3 regions of the Rhizobium sp. CG4 genome follow, and region 1 is predicted to be linked to each of the others. Evidence: riboswitches for the same ligand, from Rfam matches in the RefSeq annotation. Region 1 holds a riboswitch; each other region holds the start of a gene.
The links. Region 1 has a riboswitch for cobalamin ahead of HGO37_RS09510 (CbtB domain-containing protein). Riboswitches for the same ligand answer to the same signal wherever they lie in the genome.

Region 1 (7,711 bases):
GAAAGCGCCATCATTGGCGACAAGGCGCGTGCACTGCATATCCTGCGTCAGATCAAGGCGATGGGCGTAACGATTGCGATTGATGACTTCGGCACCGGTTATTCGTCGCTTGAAACACTGCGGTCCTTCCCGTTCGACAAGATCAAGCTCGACAAGAGCTTCGTACATGAGCTGGAAAGCCGACAGTCCAAGGCTTTCGTCCGGGCAATTGTTGCACTCGGCAAAAGCCTCGATGTGGCGGTGCTGGCTGAAGGTGTCGAGACACGCGAGCAATTGCAGGTGCTGTTGTCGGAAGGATGCGACGAGGTTCAAGGCTTCCTGTTTGGTCGCCCGGCAACGCGCGAACAGCTGTCAGCTTCCACACCTCTGCTTTTTGGTATCGGCAAAGCTGTCTGAGTTGATACAAAAAATTACTGCCCGTCTCGTGAAAAACGGGCAGGTTAAAAATTCGACGGTTTCAGTGACGTGTAGACGGATGAACAACAGGCAAGGAGCAATCCTTGCCTTTGCTGTTATGACGCCTTGGCCAATCCCTTGATGGCGGATTTTGGCTGGTAAATGGTGTTTTTGCCGTAACCGCGATCTTCGGGTCCAAGTTTGGAGGCATCCGAGCCCGGCTCACGCTGCCATTTGCGGCGGTTAAGCTTGAAGCGCTTGACGAGATGTTCAAGTTCACCAGCACCTTCGGCCAATGCTTCAGAAATGGCGCTCATGCTGCTGACCATTGCGGCATTCTGCTGGGTCATCTGATCGAGCGAGCCGATTGCCGAATTGATCTCTGACAGCTTCGTGGATTGTTCAGAAGAGCCAATCGCGATGGCCTCGACATTGCTTTCGATGCTCTGCACAAAGCCTTGAATGTTCTTGAGTGCATCACCCGTCTTGCCAACCAGTCTGACGCCTTCATTGACCTCATTGGTCGAGTTCTTGATCAGGCCGGAGATTTCCTTGGCGGCGGAGGCTGAACGCTGGGCAAGCTCACGCACCTCCTGCGCGACGACCGCAAAACCTTTGCCCGCTTCACCGGCGCGGGCAGCCTCAACACCGGCGTTGAGGGCAAGCAAATTGGTCTGGAAGGCGATTTCATCGATGACGCCGATGATCTTGGAAATCTCGCGTGATGCGGTTTCAATGCGCGCCATGGCATCAACCGTTGCATCAACAACCTGCACGGAATCGACAGCTGCAATGCGGGCGTCCTGAACCAGCTTACGGGCCTCGGCCGTGCGACCGGTGGATTCGCGAACCGTCTCGGTAATCTGTTCAAGTGCTGCGGAAGTTTCCTCGAGAGCCGCCGCCTGTTGCTCCGAGCGGGTGGCAATGCCACTGGCACTGGCGCGCATCTCGCCGCTTTTACTGGACAGCATCGCCGTTTCGGTCAGCACCTGCTCAAGGGTTTCCTGGAACTTTGCCAGCGACTGGTTGAAGTCGTGGCGCAGGTGGTCGAATTCAGGAACGAAGGGGTCGTCGATTGTCAGACGAATATTGCATTCCGCCAGACGTTCAAGACCAGCGCCCACTTCCTGAAGTGCCCGTACGCGACCAGAGACATCGGTGGCAAACTTCACAACCTTGATGACCTTGCCTTCATCATTGAGGATTGGGTTGTAGGTCGCCTGAATGAAGATGGCACTGCCATCCTTGGTAATGCGCTTGAACTCGTCGGCATAAAATTCACCGGCAGCCAGACGTGGCCAGAACCCGGCATATTCATTGGAGGCAACATAGTCGGCCTCACAGAACATCTTGTGGTGGCGTCCCTTGATCTCTTCGAGGCTGTAACCCAGCGCCGAGCAGAAGTTTTCATTGGCGGTCAGGATCGTGCCATCCGGCTTGAACTCGATGACGGCCTGTGCGCGCGACAGCGCGGAAATCTTGCCCTTGCTTTCCACGCTTTCCTGCTTGGCGGCAGTAATGTCGGTGGCGATCTTCACCACCTTGACAACCTTGCCGCGGCGGATAATCGGGTTATAGCTGGCCTGGATCCAGATTTCTTCACCGCTCTTGGTCAGGCGGCGGAACTGGCGTTGCTCATACTGGCCGGAAGCGAGGCCCTTCCAGAACGTCGTGTAGTCAGCTGCGGCAGCGTCTTCTGCGCGCATGAACATTCTATGGTGACGGCCCTTGATCTCATCGAGCCGGTAACCGAGCGTCGCGCAGAAATTTTCGTTGGCGTCGATCACCATGCCGTCGGGTGTAAAAGATATGATGGCCTGCGATCGGCTGAATGCAGACAGGATAGCCGCGGCTTCCGTGCTGAAAATGCGATCAAACCCCATAACTCCACCTGTCAAACTTGGTTAATGTCTATAACTATTCACTGGCAAATTTTAGTTAAAACTTTGATTAGATTTCCGCATTCTCAGCTCTAACGGTACAATGACCTTGTCACGCAGCGACACTGATTGCCCGATTGAAACGTCGCCCATTGACTCAAACCGTGCCGCGCCGGATAACAAAGATGTGATGGTTCCTTGCCGGGTTTTCCGGCGGGATGAAAAGGGAACACGATAGGGAACTGTCCTCATTCGTGGCTGCCCCCGCAACTGTGAACGGAGAGCCTGAAAACAAAGAGCCACTGGTCTGGCGCATCGATGCGAAATCATAGTGATTTTGCACTGTCGATGCGAAAAACAGACAGACCGGGAAGGTGTTTTCAGGTTACGACCCGTGAGCCAGGAGACCTGCCATCGCGAGAGTGTCCATGCCGGCGGGGTGTCCGGAATTTGCGCGGTTTTGCGGAAATGCTTCGGCGGTTTCCTCTTTCTTCGTGTGCTTCCCCGTGGTGACGGATGTCGATTGCGGATCCGCGTGTCCATTGCATACGCTGCCGGTTCCGTTTTTGAGACTGCGTATGCATTGAGCGAGAGGGTTCACCATGTCTGTCCAAAACAACGCCGCCACGCAGGTGGTATCTGTCAAATCTGCCAGCGCAGTCCAGTCGCTTCTGGCCGTGTTCTTCGGCCTGTTCATCATCGGTTTTGTCGGCTTTTCGCATATCGAGGCCGTGCATGATGCCGCGCATGATACGCGCCATGCCAACGCCTTTCCCTGCCACTGAGGGAGAGCGGCATGTCGTCTTTTCGTAATATCGTTTTTACATCCGTTCTGGTGGGGCTGATCTGCGGACTTGCCGTCAGTTTCATGCAATATGTCGGCACCACACCGTTGATCCTGCATGCCGAGACATTCGAATCGGCTGGCGGTGAGGCCGGGCATAACCATGACGCAGCACCGGCAACCGGTGAAGCGGCTGCGCCTGCTGGCCACGCTCATGACGAAGAAGCCTGGGGACCGGCGGATGGTTTTGAGCGGAATGCCTACACGGCTGCTGCCAATATTCTGATGGCAATCGGTTATGCACTGGTTCTGACCGGCCTCATCTCACTGCGGGGCAGCAATATTGGCTGGCGTGAAGGTCTGTTCTGGGGGCTTGGCGGCTTTGCGGCCGTGGCTCTGGCGCCGATGGTCGGTCTGCCGCCTGAATTGCCGGGAAGCCCGGCTGGTGAACTGGCCGCGCGTCAGGCCTGGTGGATTGGCACTGCGGTAGCAACAGCAGGTGGTTTAGCGCTTTTGGCTTTCCGTCGTGAGCCATGGGCTGCGGTTCTCGCCATCGTGCTGATTGCTGCGCCGCATGTCATTGGTGCGCCGTTGCCGCCAGAAGGCGAACATGCTTTGGCACCACTGCCACTGGAGCGCCGTTTCATCATCCTTGCCACACTCACCAGCTTTGTCTTCTGGGTGTTGCTGGGTGCCTTGAGCGGCACGTTCCTCAAGCGATTTGAAGCGGCCAAGTGAACAACGGTTCTGCCGAATGGAGCGTGGCGCTTGATGCGCTGCGCTTTTCTGTTCCCGGGCATGGCGCGCCTTGCGCCGTGCACCGCCTTGCTTTCAAGGCACTGCTTGGTGCATCACCGGATAGCGAGGCCTGCCTTGCCTGTTTTACCGAGCATCAGGCTGCGTTTGAAGCTGCCGCCCTCGACAAGATCAAGCGACAAAACCTACCAATCGACAAAAGCCTTCATCTGAACAGTCGGGATATTCGTCGCGCATTGGGTAACGATATCGCCTCGGGTCCACAGCGTGTCTGCCGGGTTCTCGACCGCGATGTTGCCAGCTGAGTTATCTCAGCGGTGCTCGGCTGCAAACGCCTTGATTTCTGCTTCTGCTTCCGGTCCCCACAGGTTAAGCGCCTTGAGGATCTCGGTGGTAAAACTGACCGGCGCGGTTCCCGCTGCCGTGATAACGCCTTGGTCGCGCACCGCCTGTGGCTGGTCGCGATAATAATCGGCGCCCGTATAGGCTGGATAGGCGCGGTGTGAGGCAAGTGAGTTGCCGGTATGGGCAACGTCATTCAAAATGCCGGTGCTCCCGAGCATGCTGGCGGCTGCGCAAATGCCGGCGACCACACGTCCCTCCCGCCGGAACCGCTGCACCATTTCCGTAAAGTCCGGCGCGCTGCCACGCTCCCAACTCAGGCCGCCTGGAACAATCAGCGCATCGATCAAGGCCGGATCAAGTGCACCATAGGCCACATCGGGCATGACTTTCAGGCCACCCATTGATGTGACCGGCGAACCATCCGGTGACGCAATGATGATCTCGGCACCCAGATAGCTGCGCGCCACCGCACTGAACAGGGCGCTTTCCCAATCGGCGAACTCGGGCGTCAATGCAATTGCAATACGGGTCATTGTCTTTGTCCTTGCTGACAGCAATCCAACGTTACGCAATAGCCTGCATGTAGCGCATGCCGGTGACCGGACGCGGTGTGAAGTCCATGTTTTCGTAGAAACGATGTGCAGCAACATTACCGGTGGCGGCACTGACAGAAAGGTAGTCGCAGCCGCAACGCTTTGCGACATCGCGTGCACGCGATACCAGATGCTGGCCAGTACCGTGACCGCGGTGACCGTCGCGGACGTAGAGGTGGTGCAGTTCCATGCCGCGCCGCGCTTCCTGCGCTCTGTAGAGCGGAACGAGAATGGCGTAGCCGATCAACTCATCACCAGCTTCGGCAACAAGTGCGGTAATCCATGGGATAGGGCTGAACAGGTCGAGTTCCAGCTTTTCCGGCGTCATCACCGATGCGTCGCCATGATGTTTGGCAAGCAGAGCAATCATTTCGTTGAGCTGTGGCAGGTCAGCCTTGCGTGCGCCACGAATGGTTACAACGGCGGGGCGTGGAAGGGTAATGGCACTGTCTTCGGTCATTTTTCGGTCCTTCGGGTTTTTTGAGGTGCCATCAGGACGTTTGAAAAACAACAAAGCCGCCTGACGGCGGCTTGTTGACATGATGATCTGTCGAGCCGCCCTTTACAGGTAGGCCCAAAAATACGTGCAGGAGATTGGTGCGCGATTGTTGATCATGGGCGACTAGATGCTCCTGAATCACAAGATTGTCAATCGGGATTTTTGCAGATGTTTCGTTTCAGTAAGGCCGACTGAAATTAATGCTCACTTTCGCACAGCTTATGGTCCGAAAGCGCCCGAATGACATAGCAATCTTCTATGGAATGTCCGTCGCAATGCGAGACGATCCGCTCCAGTTCCTGCTCCAGTTTTTTCAGCTTGGCAATTTTCTCGCGCACCGCCACCAGATGATCAGCTGCGATCCTGTCAGCACCCTCGCAGGGCTGCTGCCGGTGGTGGCTGAGGCGGATCAACTCACGGATGGCATCAATGTTGAGACCGAGATCGCGTGCATGACGAATAAAGGCCAGCCGTTCCAGATCGGCCTTTTCATACCGGCGCTGATTGCCTTCGGATCGCTCCGCCGCCTCAATCAGCCCCATCTGTTCATAATAACGGATGGTCGGCACCTTGACGCCCGTTCGCTTGGAAAGATCACCGATGGAAAGCATGTCCCGCTCCTCAAACCTATAGCTCTAGAAAACTTAAGGTTTTTCGCGGGATATTTCAATGTCAAACAGCGTCAACCTCAAGCGACTGTTCAGCATCGCTGTTGCCGGATTGGGTATTATCGACATCAAGCGATTGCTTGATTGCCTCTTTGATCTTTTCCTCAACGGCCAGACGTTCGTCTGCTGGCAGAGCGGCAAATTCTTCTTCGGAAAGACCCAGTTGTTCCAGTAGTTTGGCGCGGATCATTTCGCCCGGCGTCAATTGTGACCATTCCTGCAATTCGGCCAAAAGACGATCACTGGATGATGTATCAACTGCATCGCCTGACATGGTGGTGGCTTCAGACTTGAGTTGTTCGATGTCCCAAAGGGAAGAGGCGAGAGACGCGTAGCTATTGACGCTGCTTGCGGCATCCTCGCGGCCACGCGAACCGGATTTTTCCTCGTCTGGTGTGAATGTTGCTCCCGATGTAACCGGCGAGAAGCTGTCTTCGGTTTTCGCGTCCCGTATTCTCGAACGCATCGGATAATAACTTTCCATATTTGAAATGGTCGTCATTGTGATTCTTCCTTCAGGAACCGTGATGACCAACATCTACGAGCCGAAACATTCGCGAGGGCTGCGTCGGCATGGTTCTGCACTTCGAAGTGCGCCTTTTTAGTTTCACAGAGTTATAGTATACCCCCCTATATTATATTTAGGAGAACCTCATGTCTCACACCGTTCGTGACAAGGAAAAGCTGCTGGCTCGTGTTCGTCGTCTCAAGGGACAGATGGAGGCTGTCGAGCGCGGGCTGGAGGTAGAAAAGCCCTGTGGCGAAATCTTGCAACTGTTGGCCTCAGTGCGCGGCGCACTGTCCGGACTGACGGGCGAGATCATGCACGACCACCTGCATGAACATGTTGTGCATGCGGAAAGCGATGCTGAGCGTGAAAAGGCCGCCGATGAACTGGCGCAGGTCCTCAAAACCTATATTCGATGAGCGAAAGGTAACGGCCATGGCTGTTGATGGAAAATTTGCGGACAATGCACGACATGAGCACGTGTTTCTGGGCCGCGACCACGAGCGGAACGAGCGCCGTGTGTGGATGGTAATCGCGCTGACAAGTGTAATGATGGTAGCGGAAATTGCCGCCGGTACGATTTACGGATCGATGGCGCTCACAGCCGATGGCTGGCACATGTCCACTCATGCCGGCGCAATGCTGATTTCGGCACTGGCTTACATGTTTGCCCGCAAATATGCCCGCGACCCCCGGTACTCCTTCGGCACCGGCAAGTTCGGTGATCTCGCAGGATTTGCCAGTGCTGTCATCCTGGCGCTGGTGGCGCTGCTGATTGCCTGGGAAAGTGTGGTCCGCCTGGTGGCGCCGGTCGAGATTGATTTCAACCAGGCTATTCTCGTCGCCGTGCTGGGGCTTGGTGTTAATCTTGTCAGTGCCTGGTTGTTGAAGGACGATCATTCGCACCATGGTCATGACCACGGACATGATGATCATCATGATCACGCCGGTCACGACCATCACGCTCACGCGCCGCACGCGTCTCGTGGTTCTCATGGCAGTCATGGAGAGCACGACAACAATCTGCGCGCCGCCTATCTGCATGTGCTGGCGGATGCCTTGACCTCGGTTCTGGCCATCGTTGCGCTCATACTTGGTAAATGGCAGGGCTGGGTCGTGCTGGACCCATTGATGGGTGTTGTTGGTGGTCTTGTTATTGCGCGTTGGTCCTGGGGGCTAATTCGCGCCACGTCGGGTGTGTTGCTTGATGCGACACCTGCCGATAAGGGGCTGCCCAAAACAATCCGCGATATCGTCGAGAAAGACGGTGATGTGGTGACCG
Region 2 (7,711 bases), 610 kb from region 1:
AAGAAGGTTGTTGACCGTTATATTGTCCGGTCCCCACTCGCGCGCCGCAGACCTGGTGAGTGCACGAACGGCCTCCTTGGCCATGTTATACGGCCCGTAAGGCGACATGCCCAAAACACCAACCAGCGATGCGAAATTTATCACACGTCCCTCGCCCGATCGTTTCAGATGTGGGTAACAGGCCTGCATGGTCCGCAGATACGCTATCGGTCCCATATCGAAATTGCGTTGCAACTGGTCGACTGGCAAATCGAGGATCGGCGAGTGCACCGCAGATGGGTCGAAGGCCACATTCACGAGAATGTCGATGCCGCCAAATGTCTGCACGACTTTGGCCACGGCTTCGATAATCTGGTCGCCGTCACTCAAGTCGCACGTCACGCCGAGCGCCGTGCCACCCTTGGCTTGAATGCTGTCGACCACCGCATTTACATTTGCAGGCGTAAGCGACAGCACAGCCACTTTTGCGCCCTCAGTAGCAAATAGTTCTGCCGTCGCTCGTCCTATTCCTCTGCCAGCGCCTGCAACGATGGCAATTTTTCCAGTCAGTTTTCCCATTTTGATTTCCTTTCCAAGTGGGGGATTAGTGCGGCTGCGCCAGGGCATAGGGTGATGGAACATCGCGCCCGGCGTTCTGGGTGGTGAAGGATGCGGCAAGCAGCGCCAGTCCTATGATGGCAGGCAGAGCACCTGCGGGCTTTCGAACCCCGATATGGGCCAGCCCGGACAGTAGAAGGTGAAACAGCATCCCGGCATAGGCCAGATCGCTCACGCCAACATTGAAGCGGGACAGGATAGCCACGACAGCGGCGAGCTTCACGACCGTCAAAATATGGACGAGATAGGTTGGGTAACCGAACCCGGCAATTGTCTGCCGGACCCATTTGGTCTTTGCGACATAGGTTATTGCAGAGGCTAGATAGAGCGCGACCAGCAGGGTCGTTGCGGCCCAGTAAATATAGAATTCAGACATGAGATATCCCTTGCCGCCGAATGACTTCGGCAGATTGCTCCATTCAAGATTTTCAGTGTTCCGGATTAGCGACTGCTGATTATCCGGTGTTCGCATTGAAAATGTGGTATTAGATGAATCTTCGCAAGTAGGATGAATTTCGCGTGGTAAGTATGGAAAACCAGACTAATGAGCCGGACGGCGCAAATATGCACGAAGAAATGCGGCGTGCATTCGCGTTGCTTTCGGGGAAATGGAAACTCGAAATCATGTGGCTTCTCAACCAGCGCATTTATCGCTTCAACGAGCTGCGCAAAGCCATTCCTGGCATCACCCAGCATATGTTGACCGCCCAATTGCGGGAGCTTGAGTTGGACGGTTTGGTTTCCCGCACGGTCTATGCCGAGGTCCCGCCTCGCGTGGAGTACGAGATAACTGCGAAAGCCAGAGGCCTCGGTCCGACAATGGAAGCGTTGACGGCCTGGTGGAATGAATACGGAAAAAGCGTCCCGGAAAAAGTGGCACGTGGACGCAAAGTAACGCCGAAAAAGTAGTTGGGTTGCCGCCAGTCACTGGAGGCAACCGCTATTTTTCAGATGACAGCCTGAGATGAAATGCACGCCGCAGAGAGGCGCTTGTCACTCTGTCACGTCAGGCGGCGCGCATCGGGAACGGTGGCAGAGCGATCTGCTCTTCCTGCTCGATGTTTTCAGGGTTTTCTTCAGCCTGCATCCAGGTGATCAGTTCAAAGCTGCCATCTTCATTTTCGGCAATTGCCGTGCAGCTTTCCACCCAGTCACCAGTATTGATGTAACGGATACCATCCATCTCGCTGATCACGGCGTGGTGGATATGGCCACAGATAACGCCGTCCACATCGTTACGCTTGGCTTCGTCCACCACAACGCGCTGGAACTCGCCAATGAAGTTGACGGCATGTTTGACCTGCAGCTTTGCCCAGGCCGAGAACGACCAGTATGGCAGGCCGATACGGCGACGAACGGCTGCCAGTATCACATTGATGGCAATTGCTGCGTCGTAGGCCCAGTCACCGAGGTAAGCGAGCAGACGGGCATTACGCACGACCACGTCAAACTCATCGCCGTGGATGATCAGGTATTTCTTGCCGTCTGCCGCTTCATGCACCATACGTTCGGCGACTTCGATACCGCCGAAGTGCGAACCGGGAAACTCTCTGAGGAACTCATCATGGTTGCCGGGAATATAGATGATCCGGGCACCCTTGCGCGCCTTGCGCAGCAGTTTCTGCACAACATCATTGCAGCCTTGCGGCCAGTACCAGTTGCGGCGCAAACGCCAGCCGTCAATGATGTCTCCCACCAGAATGATCGTGTCAGCATCATGATGACGCAAGAAATCTAGGAGGTAGTCGGTTTTGGCAGCCTTGGAGCCAAGGTGCACGTCCGAGATAAATAAGGTTCTGAAATGTCTGGTTTCCATTTGCCGGGCCACGGAATTCATCCCCCTGTCTTGGCAATCAAACTACATACTCCAGAACCAGAGTCGTGTTTCAGCATCATGACAAAGGACTATTTTCTGCCGCAAAACCCTCTTCACCCACACTCATTTTGACACGAATCAATCAAATAACGGCTGTACCATGGGGCTGATTGATGTATTCAGAAGCCCAACGAAAACATTTGAAAAAAGCGGTGCAGGAATGAATTCGCAGGATAAAAACAAAACTCAACCAAAACCAGCAAGTGCTGACCTGGACGAACAGGCGCTGTTTTTCCACCGCTATCCGCGCCCCGGCAAACTCGAAATTCAACCGACCAAGCCGCTCGGCAACCAGCGCGACCTGGCACTGGCCTATTCGCCGGGTGTTGCAGCACCTTGCCTTGCCATTCACGAGAACCCCGAAACGGCCGCCGAATATACGGCACGCGCCAATCTGGTGGCTGTTATCTCCAACGGTACGGCTGTTCTTGGCCTCGGCAATATCGGTCCGCTGGCCTCCAAGCCAGTGATGGAAGGAAAAGCCGTCCTGTTCAAGAAATTCGCCGGCATCGACGTATTCGACATCGAAATCGACGCGCCCGGCATCAACGACATGGTCTCGACCATCTCGGCGCTGGAGCCGACCTTTGGCGGCATCAACCTTGAAGACATCAAGGCGCCTGAATGTTTCGAAGTCGAGCGCCAGCTGCGCGAAAAGATGAACATTCCAGTGTTCCACGACGACCAGCATGGCACCGCGATCATCGTGGCTGCCGCCGTGATGAACGGCCTGGAACTGGCTGGCAAGTCGCTTGGCAATGTCAAGATCGTCACGTCAGGCGCCGGTGCGGCCGCCCTTGCCTGCCTTAACCTGCTGGTATCGCTGGGCGCCAAGAAGGAAAACATCTGGGTTCACGACATTGAGGGCCTCGTTTATGACGGCCGCAATACCCTGATGGACGAGTGGAAAGAAATCTACGCCCAGAAGAGCGACAAACGCGTTCTGGCCGAATCCATCGATGGCGCAGATGTCTTCCTCGGTCTCTCGGCGGCTGGCGTTCTGAAGCCTGAGCTGCTGGTACAGATGGCTGAAAAGCCGCTTATTCTGGCTCTTGCCAACCCGAACCCGGAAATCATGCCGGAAGTGGCGCGTGCAGCCCGTCCTGATGCGATGATCTGCACCGGCCGTTCGGACTTCCCGAACCAGGTGAACAACGTTCTCTGCTTCCCGTACATCTTCCGCGGCGCCCTTGATTGTGGTGCAACCACCATCAACGAAGAAATGAAGATGGCGGCCGTCAAGGCAATTGCCGAACTGGCGCGGGAAGAAATCTCGGAAGTGGCTGCGAAAGCCTATTCCGGTGACACACCGCTGTTTGGACCGACCTACCTCATTCCATCGCCATTCGACCCGCGCCTTATCCTGCGCATTGCACCGGCCGTTGCCCGTGCGGCGGCAGCCAGCGGCGTTGCATCGCGTCCGATCACCGATTTCGACGCCTATCTCGACCAGCTGAACCGCTTCGTCTGGCGCTCTGGTTTCGTGATGAAGCCAATCTTTGCCGCTGCAAAATCGGCTGAGAAGAAGCGCATCATCTTCTCGGAAGGTGAAGACGAGCGCGTGCTGCGTGCTGCCCAGGTTCTGCTGGAAGAAGGCACCGGCGTACCGATCCTGATCGGTCGCCCGCAGATCATCGAATCCCGCCTCAAGCGTTTCGGTCTGCGCATTCGTCCGCATGCAGACTTTGCCGTGGTCAATCCGGAAGACGATCCACGTTACCGCGAATATGTCGATGATTACTTCGCGCTGGTTGGCCGCATGGGTATCAACCCGGAAGCTGCCCGCACCATCGTTCGTACCAACACCACCGTCATAGGTGCGCTGTCGGTCAAGCGTGGTGAAGCAGACGCGCTGATCTGCGGTCTAGAAGGCCGTTTTGACCGTCACCTGCGTGACGTCAACCAGATCATTGGCAAGAAAAAGGACGTGCGTGCATTCTCGGGCCTCAGCCTGATCATCTCGCAGCGTGGCGCAACCTTCTTCACCGATACGTTTGTGACCTACAATCCAACCGCAGAAGAAGTTGCTGAAAGCACCATTCTGGCCGCTCAGGAAATCCGCCGCTTCGGCATCACGCCAAAGGCCGCGCTGATCAGCCACTCGAACTTTGGTTCGCGTGATTCGGAAAGCGCCCGCAAGATGCGTGACGCCTTGCAGATCGTGCGTGACACCGCACCGGATCTCGAAGTCGATGGCGAAATGCAGGGTGGTTCTGCCCTGACCGAAAGCCTGCGCAAGCGTGCGATGCCTGACAGCACGCTGTCTGGCGAAGCAAACCTGCTGGTGTTCCCGAACCTTGACGCGGCGAATATTTCGCTCGGTCTGGTTCGCACCATGACAGATGCGCTGCATGTTGGCCCGATCCTGCTCGGCACCGCCCTTCCCGCACATATTCTGTCGCCAACCGTGACATCGCGCGGCGTGGTCAACATGGCAGCCTTGGCTGTCGTGGAAGCCTCGCATCCGTAATGGTGCCCTAAAGCTGCGTTAACGCAGTTTTGAATTGCCGATTGCCGCAACTGCCTCATTTATATGATAACAATCGGATGAATGAGGCGCTTGCGGCATATATTTTTCCATCCTTTTTGTTTGGATGTCCGCAGACGCGAAGCCGAAAACGCAACCACATCGGAAGCGGAACATACAGGTGACAGCTTTGAAACTGCGCAATTTTACAATGCTGTTTTTGCCGGTACTGATCGGCAGCTTTCCTGCCGCGTCCTTTGCTGCCTCGGTGTGTGATGACCTGCGTCAGGAATTGCGCGCGCCTGCGCAGATTATTGGAAACACTGCCGAAGTGCGCCATTTTGCAAGCGCCTTGACCCGCCAGAACATCATCATCCGCAAAATCCGCAATGATCTGAGAGCCTATGGCTGCTCGAGCGGCAGCATTGTCGTTTACGGCGGTGAAAATGCCCAGCTGTGCGACCAGATCGAAGATGCACTTTATGACGCCGAGGCGGAGCGGGACGACCTGCTTGTCAGCCGCGACCAGATGATCGCACAGCAGCGCAATCGCGGCGTTGACCGTGATCGTATCATGGCCGCACTTGATGCCAATGGCTGCTTTGACGAACGCCCACAGTCTGCCGCCGCTAGCCCGAATGACCAGACCCAGGAATTTGCCCCACCCGGCATGATCGAGGTGGACCCGAACCGCCAGCCGGTGTTCACACCGCCAATGCAGGGCGGCCTTAGAACCCTGTGCGTACGCACCTGCGACGGCGCGTTCTTCCCGATTTCGTCCAATGCCTCACCGCTTGATTTTCGCCGTCAGGCCGCGACCTGTGAACAAATGTGCCCCGGTTCTGAGACCGAGCTTTATTACCACTCCCTGCAAGGTCAGGAGAGTGCGGATATGGTTTCTGCCGAGACCGGCAAGCCATACAAGGACCTGCCGACCGCCTTTGCCTATCGCAACACGTCAGCAGACACCCGCTCGCCATCCTGCGGCTGCAACATGGCGTCTTATTTCGACCAGATGAAAAAGCAGGAAGAGGCCAACCAGTCAAAACCCGCAGAACCCTATTCCGGCGTTACAGATATCAAGACGCCGAATGGCGAAAACAAGCAGGCAGAACAACCGGTTGCCGAAGCACCAGCCGAGCGCGACTATGATCCCAAGGATAGTAAAGTCCGGGTCGTTGGACCACAGTTTCTGCCCGAGGAAACCAGCCGGATCGATCTGCACAATCCGGCTCTGCAGGGTGCACAACCGCAGCAGCAGTGACGCACGACGCGTTTCCTTACGCGTGCCAATAGATTTATCGACTGCCCCACTGATCCTGGAACACCAGATCTTCCAGCGGCAGCCTTTTGGCCCAGCCCTTAACGGCCAGTTCCGGCTCGCCGTAGAGTTCGGTCACGTACCCCAGACATAACCAGGCAACGATTTCGATATGGTCGGGAATGCCGAGAATGCGGCGTATGTCTGCATCATGGAAGATACTGACCCAACCGACACCCACCCCTTCGGCACGGGCAGCAAGCCACAGGTTCTGGATGGCGCAGACCGTGGAATAGATATCCATGCGCGGGTTGTGGGTGCGTCCCAGAACGACGGTACCACCACGGGTCGGATCGCAGGTCACGCAGATGCTGAGGGGGGCGGTGCGAATACCCTCGAGCTTGAGGCTACGATAAAGGCTTTGCCTGTCATCTTCGAACAGCAGCGCCGCCTCCTCATTGGCGCGGGCGAAAGCCTGCCAGGCGGCATCACGCACCGTCTGATCCCTGATCAGTGTGAAGTTCCACGGCTGCATGAAACCGACCGAGGGTGCGGCGTGAGCGGCAGCCAGTAGCCTTGTCACCAGATCATCCGGCAATGGATGGCTTTCGAACTCATTGCGCACATCACGGCGCGTCTCAATGGCCCGGTAAACGGCTGCCTTGTCATCACAGGAAAAAGCGCCAGCCGCGTGGCGGGCTTCAGAAAACGGATCGTCCTGCATCGTTAATCCCCAACAATGCTTATTGCCGGCAAATCCCGCAGAACCCACCAGGCAAACAACCATTCCCGCCGTCCATACGGGCTGGTCTATGATGTCGGGCCGGTCTTCTGGCTTGGCATCGTCCTTCCGCTGCCGCCTTCCCGGAACATCCAGTGGCGATTGGTGCAGCAGATGTCCGCCTTACAGCGTTGGGCACGCTCCGGTCTTGCACCGGATTCCCGATTCTCCCGCACGTCGTGCAGGCACCTGACGGCAGTGCTTATGTCCGCTAGATCGCGCAAATGCAAGCACGGGTGCATGTGGCGTTAGGTCGCCGGGAAATACCTGACATAGGCGAACTCATCGCCGTCAGGCGACCAGTTGGGCGAGTTCATGGTGCCCTGCCCGCCAAACAGTTCAAACAGCGTCTCGACATTGCCGCCATCGGTATCCATCAACCGCACCCGCACATTCAGATCACGGGGATGGTCAAAGACATCGGCGTCGTAGGACACGAACACCACCTTGTCGCCTGATGGCGATGGATGGGGAAACCAGTCTCCAAAATTGCTGTCGGTTACGCGCTCGACAGATGAGCCATCAGTCTTCACACGCCATATCTGCATCAGCCCGGTGCGGCTGGAATTGAAATAGATCCACTGGCCATCGGCGGAGTAATCCGGCCCGTCATTACGGCCCTCACCATGCGTAAGACGTGATTCAACTCCGCTTTCTATGTCCATGGAATATATATCAAAAACCTGATCGCGAATGCCGCAGTAGGCAAATGATTTTCCATCCGGTGAC
Region 3 (7,711 bases), 850 kb from region 1:
CCTGGCAGGCCGCACTGATGCGGCCGGACCGTTTTCGCGCCGTAGCGGCACTCAGCGTTCCCTTCATGGGCCAACCGCCCGTGCCGCCATCGCAGATTTTTCCGCAAAATGAACAGGCGCTGTTTTACACGCTGTATTTTCAGGAGCAGCAAGGCGCGGAGATCGAGTTTAACCGTGACGTGGCGCTCACCCTGCGCAAACTTCTGTTTGCCGCAAGCGGTGAGGCGGGGCCGCGCAAGGCAGGGGATGCGACACCCAATCCCTTTGGTATGGTGGACCGTAAAACAGGGCTGCTGCCCAGCCTGCCAGACCCGAAGACTCTGCCGTCCTGGCTGCCGCAGGAAGAGTTTGACCAGCTGGTTCACGCCTTTGAAAAAAGCGGCTTTGCCGGTGGCCTCAATTATTACCGCAATCTCGACCGCAATTGGGAACTGCAACAGGCACATATCGGCCAGATGGTCAGCGTGCCGGCCCTGTTTATGATTGGCGAACGGGATACCGGCCTCAGCATTCCCGGCATGGATCAGATCATTTCCGCCATGCCCTCTCAGGTGCCGGGTCTGCGCGGCAGCCATGTGCTTGGTGGTGCCGGTCACTGGCTGCAACAGGAAAGGCCCAAAGAGGTATCGGGCCTGTTGCTGGACTTTCTCAATACACTGGAAAACTGAGGTTTTTTCCGCTCCAGCCGTCATCCACCTCGCTTATGGCGCCGGCCTGACGCCATCATCGTCAGGTAGCGGCGTGTCGTCCTGTTGTTTTTCAGCGGCCTTCAATTCGCTGACGATAACACCGGCGACGATAAACAATGCGCCCAGCAGCGCCAGCGGCGGCAGCCGGTCGCCGGCCATGCGGCCAATAATGCCACCCCACACCGGTTCCCCGGCATAGATGATGGCGGCGCGAGACGCCGATACGGTTTTTTGCGCCCAGTTCATGGTGAACTGGATCAGCGCGCTGGCCACCGCCAGTCCGAGGGCCGCCGTCAGCCATACCCATGAAAAGTCGGGAATGCCTTCGCCAAACAGCGGCATGGCAAGGAAGGAAAGGGCGCTTGCCACAAAACACTGCACCACGGAAATACGGCCGCTATCCACCACCGTCGCAAAACGGCTCATCAGCAGTATCTCGACGGCAATGGCAAAGGCACTCAGCAAGGTGGCAATTTCGCCAGCCCCAAGCCCGACATGCAGCGCATCCGGCCCGGCAATCATCACCAACCCGGCAAAGGCCAGCGCCACGCCAACAAGCGTGGTGGTTTTCGGCGGCCGTTTCAACACCAGCCATTGCAGCAGCGGCACCAGCGGCACGTAAAGCGCCGTCAAAAAGGCCGACGTGCTGCTGTTGACCGTCTGCAAACCAAAAGTCTGCAAGGAAAACACGATGAAAATCGACGTGCCGATAACCGCGCCGCTACGCAGTTCGGTCAGGGTCAGATGCCGCATGCGTTTGCGGAAAATGACCAGACAAATGGCGGCAGCCCCCAGAAACCGCAGGCCGACAAAAAACAGCGGCCCGGTATGGCTCATGGCAGTATGAATGATCAGGAATGTCGCGCCCCAGACCACGGTAATGGCGATTAACGCCAGCTCCTGGCGGGAAAAAACCAGCTTGTATTTCGAAAGTGTGTGCATAATAATACGCAATATGAGCAATATAGTGCACAGTCAAGATGACCCATCCGATGTTCTCGCCCATGTGGCCGCCAATCTTCGCCGGTACCGCGCCGATGCGGGCATGAGCCAGGAAGCACTGGCCCAAGCCTCCGGCCTTAGCCGCCGCATGATCAGCAATCTCGAAAGTGGCGATACCAATATCAGCCTCAGCAAGCTGGCTTCGCTGTCGCGTGCGTTGGGTGTCGGCTTTGCGGCCATGGTGGCAAATCCGGCCGCCAGCACCACCAAGGTCGAGGAAATTGCCTGGCGCGGCGCAACGCGCAAAAGTTTTGCCGTGCTGTTGGGCACCGCGCCAGCCCGCAGCCTTGCCGAATTGTGGTCCTGGTCGATCGATGTTGGCGATACCTATCAGGCAGAGCCGGACCCGGTTGGCTGGTATGAAATGATATCCGTGTCGGCCGGTCGCCTGCGCATCAACAAACAGGATGGTTCGGTGGTGGTCAAAGCCGGGGACTTCACCATTTTCGACAGCGCCCAGCCTTATTCTTACGAAAATATCGGGGATGAGGTGCTGCATTTTACCCGCGTGGTGGTCTGCTAGACGCAGCCCTGACACCACCCCAATTTCTGCCTTCCAGCATATATCGAGCATGATCATGAGCACCACAAAGACCTTCACGCCATCAGGTTATTCGCATGTCCAGCCGGGACATATTGCCAGTGTCGTCACCTGTCTGGAAATGACCGAAAACTCTGCTGCGGCGGAACCGTCCTTTGCCGGTGACATCCGCCTGGACCGTATGGAAAAGCCAGATCTGGAGGCGTATCGCACGCTGTACCGAAAGATTGGTGCAGAATGGCTGTGGTTCTCGCGCCTCATCATCAGCGATGAAAAACTGGCCTCGATCATCGGCCATGACGACGTCGAGGTCTATGTGCTGCGCGATGGTCAGCAGGACATCGGCCTGATGGAACTTGATTTTCGTCAACCGAATGAATGTGAGTTGGTGTTTCTGGGCCTGACCGAGGAAGTAACCGGCAAGGGTCTTGGCCGCGCGCTGATGAATGCGACGCTGAAACGTGCCTGGCAGAGAGATATCAAACGCCTGCACCTGCACACCTGTACGCTGGACCATCCCTCGGCGCTCGGCTTTTACCTGCGCTCCGGTTTCCGGCCCTATGCTTTTCAGGTGGAAACGCAGGCCGATCCGCGCCTGACCGGCCACCTGCCACTGACGGCCGCACCGCATGTGCCACTGATCCAGCCGCAACAGCAGAAGGCCTAACGCCAGTCATCCGACCTTGCCCTTGTCACACGTTTGCCAGGGGCAGGGGCTTGCCGTGCATTCATCACCCAACGCCCTTGCCATAATCGATAGTCATGTTATGTAATAACGTAACTTATGTTGTCTGTCGGTCGATCCACTGCCCTTACCAAAGCGCGGCTTGGTAACATTGACAGTGATATCTGAACGTGTAGCTTGTCTGGGTCATGGTTCTTCCACCTCTGGGTGGAAGCTAAGAGGGAATTCGGTGCAAAACCGAAGCTGTCCCGCAACTGTAAGCGGTTAGCCGTTTGTCCAACATGTCACTGGCAGAAATGCCGGGAAGACGGACAACGGCATTGACCCGCAAGCCAGGAGACCTGCCTGACGAGATACGATTCCGTGGTCGGGGTGTGCCACAGGAATGAGTGTGTGCGCGGCCTTCCTGCCAGACATGCCTTCATTTTTGCTGCCTCCTGTATTCGAGATTTTGGCAGTGAATGAAGACGTAGAACTTAAGAAAACCCCACCCATGCGCCCGTCACGGCGCGCCATTCTTCTCATCGCAAAGTCTGCCTTTGCAGCATCTCCGCATCTGGAAATGCAGCGCCTTGCCGAAAAACTGGCTGAACATATTGCGCTGTCACACCCCGGAGACATCGTGCAGTTTGCCTTTACGGAGCAGGGCACGCCCTCGCTGCGCGACGGGCTGTTTTCCCTGCTGGAACAGCAGCTTGACCATATCACCATTCTGCCGCTGGTTCTGCCGGTCGAGCCAAGTTTCCGCAACTGGCTGGTCAAGTCGATGAAGCGCTGGCGTGCGTCAGCCACCCAGCCATGGCCGGAAATTTCCATCACCTGCGATATTGCCTCTGCGGGCCTGATGCTGCCGCTGATGAGCGAGCTTCTGGAACAGGCGCAGGCGCTGGAAACCATGCCCGGCAAGGCAGTAGCGCAGGAAGGGTCGCTGGTGCCTGCGCAGAAATACCGCGTTCTCGTCTGTTCCGGCGGTGCCTGCAACAGCGCAGGCGCCGATACGATCTGGAACCACCTTCGCAACCAGCAGGAACGTTTGAAACTGCGCGTCACCGGTGCTGGCACCATGACGGCCAAATCCACCTGTCTTGGGCCGTGCAATCTGGCGCCGGTGCTGCAGGTGTTTCCCGATGGCACCTATTACGGCGGCGTTACCGAACAGGCGGTCGATGACATCATTGCAGGCCATCTGCTCGGCAACCCTGAGCTTGGCAACCATGTGGTCGAAACACACGCCTACCATCCAACAGGCCGCAAGCAGCGGCTGCGTATTCCCCAAAACTGATCCGAGGAGATAAAATGTCATCCAAATTCCTGTCGCGCCTTGGTGCGACCTGGCTTGCCACCGCTGTCATATCAACGGCGGCTGCCGGTTTTGCCGCAGAGCCGCTGCGCGTTGGCGCAACCTACATCACCTCGGGCACAGATCCGGCCAAGGGTTCCAACGGTTGGGCACTGACCAGCCACGGCGTTGGCGAAAACCTGTTTACCGTCGACCGTGATGGCAAGCTGGTGCCGGAACTGGCTGACAAGGCAGAGCGCAATGACGATCTGACCTGGACGATCACCCTGCAGCCCGGCCGCGCTTTTTCAGACGGTTCGCCCGTCACCGCCAAGGCGCTGGCCGCCGGATTTGACAATACCTTCGCCAACAACAAGGCGGCGCTTGCCACCGGTGGCAAGCTGAGTTTTGCCGCGGTCGATGACCTGACACTCAAGGTCACGACGGAAAAGCCGGTTCCCTATATCCAGGCGCTGTTTGCCGAATGGCCACTGGTGGCCTACACACCGGCGGCCAATGGTGAGGCGCTGTTTACCGGCCCTTACAGCATTGCCGATTTCAAGACAGATGCCTCGATCACACTTGCACCCAACGCCCATTTTTCCGGTGCAGACAGCCGTTCTCCGGTTGAGTTCCGCAAGTTTGGAGACGCGCAAAGCATGACACTGGCGCTGGAATCCGGCGAGCTTGATCTGGCCTTCGGCCTGCCGTCGGAAGTCGTCAGCCGCCTGAAAACCAACCCGGACCTCACCATCAAGTCTTTCCCGGTCGGGTATCAATATCTGGCCTTCCTCAACACCACCCGTCCGCTGCTGGCAGATGTCAAACTGCGCCAGGCGCTTGATCTGGCCTTTGATCGCACGGAACTGGCAGCCGCGATCAATGGCGGTGAACCGGCAACCGGCGCTTACGCCGCCTATTTTCCCTTTGCCGGAAAAAATCCCCGCGTGACAGATCTGGATAAGGCAGCGGCGCTGCTGGAGGAGGCGGGCTGGACCAAGGGTTCCAACGGCACCCGCGAAAAGGACGGCAAGCCGCTGCGCCTGCTGGCCATTACCTATCCGCAGCGTCCTGACCTCGTAACCATGCTGCCGGTCGTCAAGGCGCAGTTGGCGCGGGTCGGCGTGGAGCTTGATACGCAGGTCGTCGAAAGCATCCAGCAGGTTGCCTCGGCAGGCGATTTCGATATTGCGCTGTGGGCACAACATACCGCACCAAGCGGTGACCCGGCCTTCTTCCTCAACTCGATGCTGCGCACCGACGCCTCGCTCAATTACGCCAAATATGCCTCGCCGGAATTTGACGCCATTCTCGACCGCTTCGCGTCGGAAGGTGAACCGGATGCCCGCGTCAGCATTGCACTGGATGCGCAGAACAAGCTGTTTGAGGACGTTCCGGCCTCGTTCCTTGTCTCGCCGGTCTGGTATGTCGGTGTGTCCAAGCGGCTGGAAAACTATCAGCCCTGGGGTTCGGACTACCACGTCCTGCGCGCCGATATTGGCGAAGCGAAATAGTCATGAACCTGATCTGGCCCTGCATCAGATCAGCCATTGGGCTGGCGGCGATTTCCTTCGCCGCCTTCGCAATTATTTCGATGATGCCGTCTGACCCCGTGGCCATTGCCGTGCATGTCTGGAACCTGCCGGCAACAGAGGCAACATTCGCGGCCTTGCGGGCAGAATGGGGGCTGGATCAGCCAATTCCGCTGCGCTACCTGCACTGGCTGCAAGGGTTCGTAGTCGGCGACTGGGGCCGGTCCTTCCGCACGGGTGAGGCGGTGTTTGCCGAGTTCGCCGCGCGCCTGCCGGTCTCGCTGTTCATGGGCCTGTCGGGACTTTTTCTCGCCATGCTGCTGGCCGTGCCGCTTGGCTTTTTTGCCGCAGTCAAACCCGGCGGCATCGTCGACAGGTTCAGCCGCAGCCTGTCTGTGTTCGTGCAGGCCGTTCCGGCCTTCTGGGCGGGGTTGGTGCTGTTATGGGTGCTGGGCGTGCAGTTGAAGTGGATCAGACCCTTCGCCAATGACACGGCCTCGATCGTCCTGCCCATTGTGTTGATTGCGCTGCATTCGGTTGCCGTGCTGGCGCGGGTTTACCGCCATGACCTCAGGCAAACCGCAACCCTGCCATTTTACGTCACCGCTTTGGCCAAGGGTCTGTCACCCCGCCAGGCGCTGTGGCGCCACGGCCACCACAGCGCGCTTTACGCGCTGCTGTCGGCCGCTCGCTCCGAGGCCGGTTGGGTCATCGGCTCCACAGCAACCATGGAAATCCTGTTCGGCCTGCCGGGCATCAGCCAGTTCTTGGTGCAAAGCATTGCCGCACGTGACCAGATGGTGTTGCAGGCCTATGTCGTGGTCATTGCGCTGTGGATGCTGCTGATGAATGCGACCGCGCGCCTTGCCATGGAATATCTCGATCCGCGAGCCCGCCTATGATCCGTTATCTGTTGCTGGCGCTGATCGCTTTGTTTTTCGTCACCGGTGGCCTCTGGCAACCGCATGATCCGGATGCCGTCAATATTCTGGCCCGCCATGCCGGTGCCAGCAGCCAGCATATTCTCGGCACCGACCATCTGGGGCGGGATCTGTTTTCGCGCATTCTGGCCGGCGGCTGGAGAACCGGCTGCGTCATCTTTGCCGTGGCCTCCATCGGTTTTGTTGTCGGCAGCATTCTTGGCACCACCGCCGCCATTCTGGGCGGTTGGCGTGAAAGCATCCTGCTACGCGCCTGCGAATTTTTCATCATGGTACCCACGCTCATCGTGGCGCTGACGGCCGCCGCGCTGTTTGGCCTGTCACCGCTCAGTGCCGGCATGGCATTGGGGCTTGCAGGCATTGGCCCGCATTCGCTGCTGGCCCATTCGCTCAGCAAACGGGTGCTGGGCCAGCCCTTCATTCTGGCGGCAAGAAGCCTTGGCGTGTCACCGGCCAGAATGATAACCCGCCACCTGCTGCCCAACACCTTGCCGCTGATGTTGACCTATGTCGGCAATCAGGCCGGCCTTGCCATCGTTGCCTATGCGGCACTGGCCTTTATCGGCCTTGGCGCAGACCCGTCAAAACCCGATTGGGGCTCCATGCTGTTTGAATATCGCGTCTTCATCTTCGATCATCCGATGTTGATGATCTGGCCGGGCATTGCCATTGCCATCACGGTCTCGGTGTTGAACTGGACCTTCGACAATTCCGAAATGGATCAGAAACGCCGCCGTCATATCTGATGCCAGCACAGGTTTTCGCGTGTAATTTTTTCCACAATGCAACTCGTTCAGTTTCGTGTCAGCCATCTGCGGCATCGCTGTTGTCACAAACAGGTCAGCCTCAGGGAACATGCCCATGCGCAGTTACTCAACCGTCCAGAAACTTCTCCACTGGAGTGTTGCAGCCCTCGTTGCCTTTAACCTGCTATTGCCGGATGGCATGAATGCCTGGCACCGTCTGGTCAAACACGGACAGGTGCCACAGCCCGCAGATATATCAGCGGCCAATATCCATGCGCTGGTTGGCATTGCCATTC

Region 2: another riboswitch for cobalamin. It lies ahead of bluB (5,6-dimethylbenzimidazole synthase); the one in region 1 lies ahead of HGO37_RS09510 (CbtB domain-containing protein).
Region 3: another riboswitch for cobalamin. It lies ahead of HGO37_RS05355 ((2Fe-2S) ferredoxin domain-containing protein); the one in region 1 lies ahead of HGO37_RS09510 (CbtB domain-containing protein).

Annotation. Positions count from the first base shown of each region.
Region 1 covers NZ_JABAEG010000002.1:895,873-903,583, reverse strand. The annotation lists gene HGO37_RS09520 (bifunctional diguanylate cyclase/phosphodiesterase) at 1-396, shown strand, start outside; gene HGO37_RS09515 (methyl-accepting chemotaxis protein) at 513-2,279, opposite strand; cobalamin riboswitch at 2,451-2,706, shown strand; gene HGO37_RS09510 (CbtB domain-containing protein) at 2,879-3,061, shown strand; gene HGO37_RS09505 (CbtA family protein) at 3,073-3,798, shown strand; gene HGO37_RS09500 (hypothetical protein) at 3,795-4,121, shown strand; gene HGO37_RS09495 (type 1 glutamine amidotransferase family protein) at 4,128-4,694, opposite strand; gene HGO37_RS09490 (GNAT family N-acetyltransferase) at 4,726-5,214, opposite strand; gene HGO37_RS09485 (MerR family transcriptional regulator) at 5,451-5,864, opposite strand; gene HGO37_RS09480 (thiamine pyrophosphate-dependent enzyme) at 5,926-6,423, opposite strand; gene dmeR (Ni(II)/Co(II)-sensing transcriptional repressor DmeR) at 6,576-6,848, shown strand; gene dmeF (CDF family Co(II)/Ni(II) efflux transporter DmeF) at 6,865-7,711, shown strand, end outside.
Region 2 covers NZ_JABAEG010000002.1:281,354-289,064, forward strand. The annotation lists gene HGO37_RS06485 (SDR family NAD(P)-dependent oxidoreductase) at 1-558, opposite strand, end outside; gene HGO37_RS06490 (DoxX family protein) at 584-973, opposite strand; gene HGO37_RS06495 (winged helix-turn-helix transcriptional regulator) at 1,126-1,506, shown strand; gene HGO37_RS06500 (UDP-2,3-diacylglucosamine diphosphatase) at 1,604-2,434, opposite strand; gene HGO37_RS06505 (NADP-dependent malic enzyme) at 2,634-4,943, shown strand; gene HGO37_RS06510 (DUF2865 domain-containing protein) at 5,122-6,204, shown strand; gene bluB (5,6-dimethylbenzimidazole synthase) at 6,239-6,925, opposite strand; cobalamin riboswitch at 7,006-7,190, opposite strand; gene HGO37_RS06520 (TolB family protein) at 7,231-7,711, opposite strand, start outside.
Region 3 covers NZ_JABAEG010000002.1:49,566-57,276, reverse strand. The annotation lists gene HGO37_RS05375 (alpha/beta fold hydrolase) at 1-668, shown strand, start outside; gene HGO37_RS05370 (DMT family transporter) at 702-1,631, opposite strand; gene HGO37_RS05365 (helix-turn-helix domain-containing protein) at 1,657-2,214, shown strand; gene HGO37_RS05360 (GNAT family N-acetyltransferase) at 2,270-2,899, shown strand; cobalamin riboswitch at 3,089-3,280, shown strand; gene HGO37_RS05355 ((2Fe-2S) ferredoxin domain-containing protein) at 3,411-4,199, shown strand; gene HGO37_RS05350 (ABC transporter substrate-binding protein) at 4,214-5,710, shown strand; gene HGO37_RS05345 (ABC transporter permease) at 5,713-6,630, shown strand; gene HGO37_RS05340 (ABC transporter permease) at 6,627-7,415, shown strand; gene HGO37_RS05335 (cytochrome b) at 7,525-7,711, shown strand, end outside.